2 linked regions of the Geminicoccus roseus DSM 18922 genome follow. Each later gene encodes a partner of the first gene's protein in a complex. Links are inferred from orthologs where the notes say so. Each region holds a gene or a part of one and is shown on either strand. Other genes may lie near its edges.

Region 1 (3,862 bases):
GTGCTGGTGTACCAGGAATCCACTAGGCCGCGCGGCTGGGGCAACCGTCCGATCGGCAGGGCCCAGCGCGCCTGCGGCACGATCACCTCGAGCTGGGTGCGGTCCGGCGACAGGTTGGTCTCGGTGGGGACATTCGCGTCCAGGTCGAGAACGATCCGCGTCTGGGCGTCGCGCATGCCAAAGCGCAGGCCGGAGATCCGGGTCTCCGCGGCCTGGACCGGAAGCGCGGCCAGGACGAACGCGAGCAAGGCCAGGATGAAACCCAGCGTCGCCAGCATTTTTACACGTACCGGGGCGCATCTTGCGCTTCCGATGTCCGTCCAATGTCTTGGTGATTGAGACAGCGGATCGATGGTTCTATAGTCCCGTGCGTGTGAGCGGATCCGGTGCCGTTCGTCGTGGCCTGCGATCGCTTGCAGCCCGATGCTTCGGATAGCGCCGATCCCGCCGCATCTCAACCAACAGGCTCACCCGCTGGAGCACTCCCGGGTCGGCCCTCATTTCCTGAACGCAATGCACCACGTTGGAAGCCAGCCGTACGACGAACCCCGCAGAAGTGCGATGGTCGATTCGTCGGCTCGGAACAGCGTGGCCCCCCTCGTCTCGCAGGCGGCGCCGCCCGCGAGCCAACCCGTTTCGCGCGCCGGTCGGCGCGCGGACCTAGAACAGCATGTGCCTGGCGGAAGCGCGCGCGCGCCGCGCCGGATGCGTGCGGAGATTCCACTCGATGACGCGACGTATGTTGATCGATGCGGGCCACCCGGAGGAGACCCGGGTCGTCGTTCTCAATGACGAGCAATTGGTCGATTTCGATTTTGAATCGTCCACCAAGAAGCAGATCAAGGGCAATGTCTATCTCGCGAAGGTGACGCGCGTGGAGCCCTCGCTCCAGGCGGCCTTCATCGAGTATGGCGGCAACCGGCACGGCTTCTTGGCCTTTTCCGAGATCCATCCGGACTACTTCCAGATCCCGCAGGCCGACCGCGCCATGCTCGACGAGGTGGCGCGCGCCGACGAGGACGACGCCAACGGCTCGGACGACGACGACGACGACGCCGATCTGGCCCGCAAGCGCGCGCGCCTGCTGCGCAGCTACAAGATCCAGGAAGTGATCAAGCGCCGGCAGATCATGCTGGTGCAGGTCGTCAAGGAGGAGCGCGGCACCAAGGGCGCGGCGCTGACCACCTACCTGTCGCTGGCCGGCCGCTACTGCGTGCTGATGCCCAACACCCCGCGCGGCGGCGGGATCAGCCGCAAGATCGAGGACGCCGAGGACCGCAAGCGCCTCAAGGAAGCCGCCGCGGAACTGGACGTGCCGAAGGGCATGGGCCTGATCATCCGCACCGCCGGCCAGGAGCGGACCAAGGCCGAGATCCGCCGCGACTACGAATATCTCCTGCGCCAGTGGGAGGACATCCGCGAGACCACGCTCAAGAGCATGGCGCCGTCCCTGATCTACGAGGAAGGCGACCTCGTGAAGCGGGCGATGCGCGACCTCTACAGCCGCGACATCGAGGAAGTGCTGGTCGAGGGCGACGAGGCCTACAAGCAGGCCAAGCGCATCATGACCATGCTGATGCCGTCGCGCTCGCGCCGGGTGAAGCAGTATCGCGACGAGGTGCCGCTGTTCTTCCGCCACGGCGTCGAGGACCAGCTGGACGCGATGCACCTGCCCAAGGTCGAGCTGCCGTCGGGCGGCACGATCGTGATCCACACCACCGAGGCGCTCACCGCGATCGACGTCAATTCCGGGCGCGCCACCCGCGAGCGGCATATCGACGAGACCGCGCTCAAGACCAACCTGGAGGCCGCCGACGAGGTGGCGCGCCAGATGCGGCTGCGCGACCTGGCCGGCCTGATCGTGATCGACTTCATCGACATGGCCGACCAGCGCCATGAGCGCCAGGTCGAGCGCCGGCTGCGCGACGCGCTGAAGATGGACCGCGCCCGGCTGCAGATCGGCAAGATCAGCCAGTTCGGCCTGCTGGAGCTGTCGCGCCAGCGGATGCGCCCGTCGCTGCAGGAGCTGTCGACCCAGACCTGCCCGGTCTGCCATGGCCTGGGCGTGGTCCGCTCCACCGAATCCTGCGCCCTGCACGCGCTGCGCCGCATCCAGGAGGTCGGCATCGCCGGCGAGACCGCGGTGATGCGCGTGGTGGTGCCGGGCAGTGCCGCCTACTACCTGCTCAACCAGAAGCGCGACGCCCTGTTCCGCATGGAGCAGCGCTACCAGATGCGGGTGTTCGTCGACAGCGACGACCAGATGATCCCGGGCGAGATCGGCGTGGAGCGCCTGGAGCGGCGCGAGAAGCCGATCGACGTGCCGGCCCCGGTGGCGGCACCGGTCCTGGAGGAGGAGCCGGCCGAGGAGCCGGAGATCGAAGACGAGGACGAGGAGCTGGTCGAGCGTCCCGCCAGCCGTGGCGGCGACGAGCGCCGCGGCGAGGGCCGTCGCGGCCGGCGCGGCGATCGCCGCGGCCGTCGCGACGAGCGCACCGAGGACCGTGCGGCGGAAGCCCCGGCAATCGAGCAGCCGGCCTATCGCGAGCCGGTCGAGGCGGCCGAGGGCGCCGAGGACGCGCCGGACGAGGCCATGGCCGCCCCGGTCGCGGCGGCGCCGTCCGCCGAGGACGGCGAGGACGGCGGCAAGAAGCGCCGCCGCCGGCGCCGTCGTCGCCGTCGTGGCGGCGATCGCGGCGGCGAGCAGCAGTTCGGCGCCGAGCAGAACCTCGACGATTCCGGCGACGAGGGCGACGAGGAAGGCGAGGGCGAGGCGGTGGCCGAGCCGGCGTCCTTCGCCGCGCCGCAGCCGGCCGAGGCCGTGCCCGACCAGGTGCCGGCCGACAGCCCGGTGGTGCCGCTGCCGGCCGAGCTGGTGGCGCCGCTGCCGGTCGAGGTCCCGCAGGTCGAGGTGAGCGACGAGGAGGACGCGGCCGAAGAGGTCGCGGCTGCCGAGGAGGCGCCGGCCGAGGCGCCCGCCCCGGAAAAGCCGAAGCGGCGCAGCCGGGCCAAGAAGCCGGTCGCCGAGGCGGCCGAGGAGGCCCCGGCCAAGCCTGCGGCCAAGGCCAAGAAGGCGCCGGCCCGCTCGCGCGCCAAGGCGGCGCCCGCCGCGGCCGAGGCGGCGGCACCGGAGGCCGAGGAAAAGCCGAAGCGTCGCCGCGCCCCGGCCAAGAAGGCGGCCGCGCCCAAGGCCCAGCCTGCCGAGGCCGAGGCGGCGCCCGCGCCGGCCGAGACTGCACCGGCAGCGAGCGAGGCGCCGGCCACGCCGGCTCCCGCCGCTCCGGAGCCGGCCGCGCAGCCGGCGCCCGAGCCCGCGAACGAGCCGGCCGCTCCCGAGCCGGCCGCTCCCGAGCCGGCTGCCGCCGAGGCGCCGGCCCGTCCGGTGCGGCGCGGCTGGTGGAACCGGCTTACCGGGAGCTGAGGCCAGGCCGGTCCAGGATCGGGGCGAGGGCGGCCTGCAGCCGCTCCGCCCCGAGCCGGATCCGCTCGGTGGGGCCGGCGAACGACAGCCGGATCCAGTGCTGGCCGTCCACCGGGTCGAAATCCATGCCCGGGGTGACGGCGACATGGGCCTCGTGCAGCAGCCGGCTGGCCAGCGTGCCGGCCGGCAGCCCGGTGGCGCGGATGTCGATCCACAGATAGAATGCCCCGTCCGGCGGCGCGATCCGGTCCAGCCCGATCGCGGCCATGGCGTTCTTGAGGATGTCGCGGTTGTGCCGGTAGGTCTGCACCCGCGGGCGCAGCTCCTCGTCGGCGTCCAAGGCTGCGGCCGCCGCGATCTGCGCGATGGTCGGGGTGGAGATGAACAGGTTCTGCGCCAGGCGCTCGACCGGGCGGACCAGGGGTTCGGGCAGCACCAGCC
Region 2 (3,239 bases), 120 kb from region 1 along the record:
TTCCCGTCGTGGTCTCCTCATGATGGTCGGCCAGCGGCGCAGCCTTCTCGACTATCTGAAGAAGAAGGACGTGAACCGCTACAAGGCGCTCATCGAGCGTCTCGGCCTGCGCAAGTGATTGCAGGCGCCAGCTAGGCGCCACTGCGTCCGGCGCTCTCGTTCCCCCGGGTTCACCCGGGAGGACGGGAGCCGCCGGAGGCGGGCTGTTCTGCGAGGTGCGGACGGCCCGGCCCTCCCCCATCCAGCTACGTGTATGGATGCCGGATGGCGGGAGTAGACCCCGGCCGAACGTGACGGTTCGGGGCGACGAAGGGAAATTGGGGATATGTTCAACCTTACCCGCAAATCGACGACCTGGGCCGGCAAGCCGATCTCGCTGGAAAGCGGCAAGATCGCCCGCCAGGCGGACGGCGCGGTGCTGGCCACCCATGGCGAGACCGTCGTGCTCTGCACGGTTGTCGCAGCGAAAGAGAAGAAGCCCGGTCAGGATTTCTTCCCGCTGACCGTGAATTACCAGGAGAAGGCCTTCGCCGCGGGCAAGATCCCGGGCGGCTTCTTCAAGCGCGAGGGCCGGCCGTCGGAAAAGGAGACGCTGCTCTGTCGTCTCATCGACCGGCCGATCCGCCCGCTGTTCCCGGCCGAGTTCAAGAACGAGATCCAGGTCGTCTGCACCGTGCTGGCGCATGACGGCGAGACCGACACCGACATCATCTCGATGATCGGCGCGTCCGCGGCGCTCACCATTTCCGGCGTGCCGTTCCTGGGCCCGATCGCGGCCGCCAAGATCGGCTATGCCGACGGCGCCTATATCGTGAACCCGACCGTCGAGCAGCTGAAGACCTCCGAGCTCGACCTGGTCGTCGCCGGCACCTCCGACGCGGTGATGATGGTCGAATCGGAAGCCAAGGAGCTGTCCGAGGAGGTCATGCTGGGCGCCGTGATGCGCGGCCACCAGGAGATGCAGGCGATCATCGACCTGATCATCTCGTTCGCCGAGCAGTGCGCCAAGGAGCCCTGGGACTTGGTCGAGGCGGACAACGCCGCCCTGTCCTCGGAGCTCGAGAAGCTGGTCGCCGCCGACCTGCGCGCCGCCTACTCCGAGAAGGGCAAGCAGGCCCGCCACGAGAAGGTCGCCGCCGCCCGCGCCAAGATCGCGGCGCAGTGGCCGGACGCCGACATCGACCAGAAGGCGCAGCTCAAGAGCCTGTTCAAGGATCTCGAGGCCAAGATCGTCCGCGGCAGCATCCTCGACACCAAGCAGCGCATCGACGGGCGTGACCTCGTCACCGTCCGCCCGATCTCCGCGGAAGTCGGCGTCCTGCCGCGCGTCCACGGATCGGCGCTGTTCACCCGCGGCGAGACCCAGGCGATCGTGGTCGCCACGCTCGGCACCGGCCAGGACGAGCAGATCGTCGACGACCTGACCGGCGATTCGCGCAACCATTACATGCTGCACTACAACTTCCCGCCTTACTCGGTGGGCGAGACCGGCCGCATGGGGTCGCCCGGACGCCGCGAGATCGGCCATGGCAAGCTGGCCTGGCGCGCGACGCACCCGGTCCTGCCGGCCAAGGACCAGTTCCCCTACACGATCCGCGTGGTCTCGGAGATCACCGAGAGCAACGGCTCGTCCTCGATGGCGTCGGTCTGCGGCGCGTCGCTGGCGATGATGGACGCGGGCGTGCCGCTGGCGCGGCCGGTGGCCGGCATCGCGATGGGCCTGATCAAGGAAGGCGAGCGCTTCGCGGTGCTTTCCGACATCCTGGGCGACGAGGACCATCTCGGCGACATGGACTTCAAGGTCGCGGGCACCGATGCCGGCGTGACCGCGCTGCAGATGGACATCAAGATCGCCGGCATCACCGAGGAGATCATGAAGATCGCCTTGGAGCAGGCGAAGGGTGGCCGGCTGCACATCCTGGGCGAGATGGCCAAGGGGATCGGGCAGGTCCGCGAGGAGATGCGCGACACCGTGCCGAGGGTCGTGCAGATCCAGATCCCGACCGACAAGATCGGCGCGGTGATCGGGCCGGGCGGCAAGATGATCCGCGAGATCTGCGAGGTCACCGGCGCCAAGATCGACATCAGCGACGACGGCACCGTCAAGATCGCCTCCTCCGACGCGGTCAAGGGCCAGCAGGCGGTCGACTGGGTGCGCGGGCTGACCGCGACGCCGGAGATCGGCGCGATCTACAACGGCAAGGTCGTCCGGATCGTCGATTTCGGAGCGTTCGTGAACTTCATGGGCAACCATGACGGTCTCCTGCACATCTCCGAGATCAAGAACGAGCGGATCGCCAAGGTGACCGACGTCCTCAAGGAGGGCGACCAGGTCAAGGTGGTGATCCTGGCGATCGACGATCGCGGCAAGGTCAAGCTGTCGATGCGTGCCGTCGACCAGGAGACCGGCGAGCGCATCGAGGTCGAGCGTCGCCCGCGGCGCGAGGATGACGGCGAATACCGTCCGGACCGCGGCGAGCGCTCGGGCGGTGATCGCCCTGATCGTGGTGGCGAGCGCGAAGGCGGCTTCCGCCGCCGCGGCGGCGACGACCGCCCGCGCCGCTCCCGCGACGACTGATGGACGGGGCCCGGTGATCCGATCCGGTCGGCCACGCATGGTGACCGGCTTGTCTTGTTGCCGGGCCGCTCCATCTCCATACTATCATTGCTGCTCACATGGCCGAGAGCGCTCATGGCGCTCCGGACCCGCATAGTTCGAGGCGTGGCGCCCGAATTGTGGCAGGATGGCAAGAGCAGGCCGAAAGATCCCAGGTAGGCGTTAGATGACCGCAGCTTCGATCGTCGAGCCGATGTTCCTGTCCGGAGCGTCGGTATGGCCGCTGGTGGAAGGCGGCAAAGGCGTGGCCGCATCCAACGGCACCAGTGCCGGCGCCTGGGCGGCGGCCGGCGGTGTCGGCACGATCTCCGGCGTGAATGCCGACCTCATCGACGACAACGGCGAGTACGTCCCGCTCATCTACAAGGGCCGCGACCGCCAGGCGCGCCACGAGGAACTGGTGGAGTATTCCACCAGGGGCGCCATCAGCCAGGCGCGGATCGCGCATGAGCTGCGCAACGGCGAGGGCCGCATCCACCTCAACGTGCTCTGGGAGATGGGCGGCTGCGAGCGGGTCCTGACCGGGGTGCTGGAAGGCGCCAAGGGCCTGATCCACGGCGTCACCTGCGGGGCGGGGATGCCCTACCGGCTGGCCGAGATCTGCGCGAAGCACGAGGTCAAC

What was found. Proteins that work in one complex are often made in the same cells at the same time.
Region 2: the proteins of GEMRO_RS0118265 (region 1) and pnp are in contact, whole or in part, in a cryo-EM structure (PDB 9QH0), measured with the Escherichia coli proteins. The link is inferred for Geminicoccus roseus DSM 18922 from one-to-one orthologs.

Annotation. Positions count from the first base shown.
Region 1 is NZ_KE386572.1:3,662,236-3,666,097, forward strand. Bases 336-3,621 are described here. They hold GEMRO_RS0118265 (Rne/Rng family ribonuclease), read left to right. Parts: upstream 336-727; coding sequence 728-3,421; downstream 3,422-3,621. Other genes in these bases: GEMRO_RS30420 (pyridoxal phosphate-dependent aminotransferase), read right to left, coding at 3,408-3,621. In the rest of the region: GEMRO_RS0118260 (N-acetylmuramoyl-L-alanine amidase family protein), read right to left, coding at 1-278; more of GEMRO_RS30420, read right to left, coding at 3,622-3,862. UniProt on the Escherichia coli protein: Endoribonuclease that plays a central role in RNA processing and decay. Required for the maturation of 5S and 16S rRNAs and the majority of tRNAs. Also involved in the degradation of most mRNAs.
Region 2 is NZ_KE386572.1:3,786,576-3,789,814, reverse strand. What follows is about bases 1-2,951. They hold pnp (polyribonucleotide nucleotidyltransferase), read left to right. Parts: upstream 1-325; coding sequence 326-2,578; downstream 2,579-2,951. Other genes in these bases: GEMRO_RS0118860 (NAD(P)H-dependent flavin oxidoreductase), read left to right, coding at 2,784-2,951; rpsO (30S ribosomal protein S15), read left to right, coding at 1-118. Also shown: more of GEMRO_RS0118860, read left to right, coding at 2,952-3,239. UniProt on the Escherichia coli protein: Involved in mRNA degradation. Catalyzes the phosphorolysis of single-stranded polyribonucleotides processively in the 3'- to 5'-direction. Also involved, along with RNase II, in tRNA processing.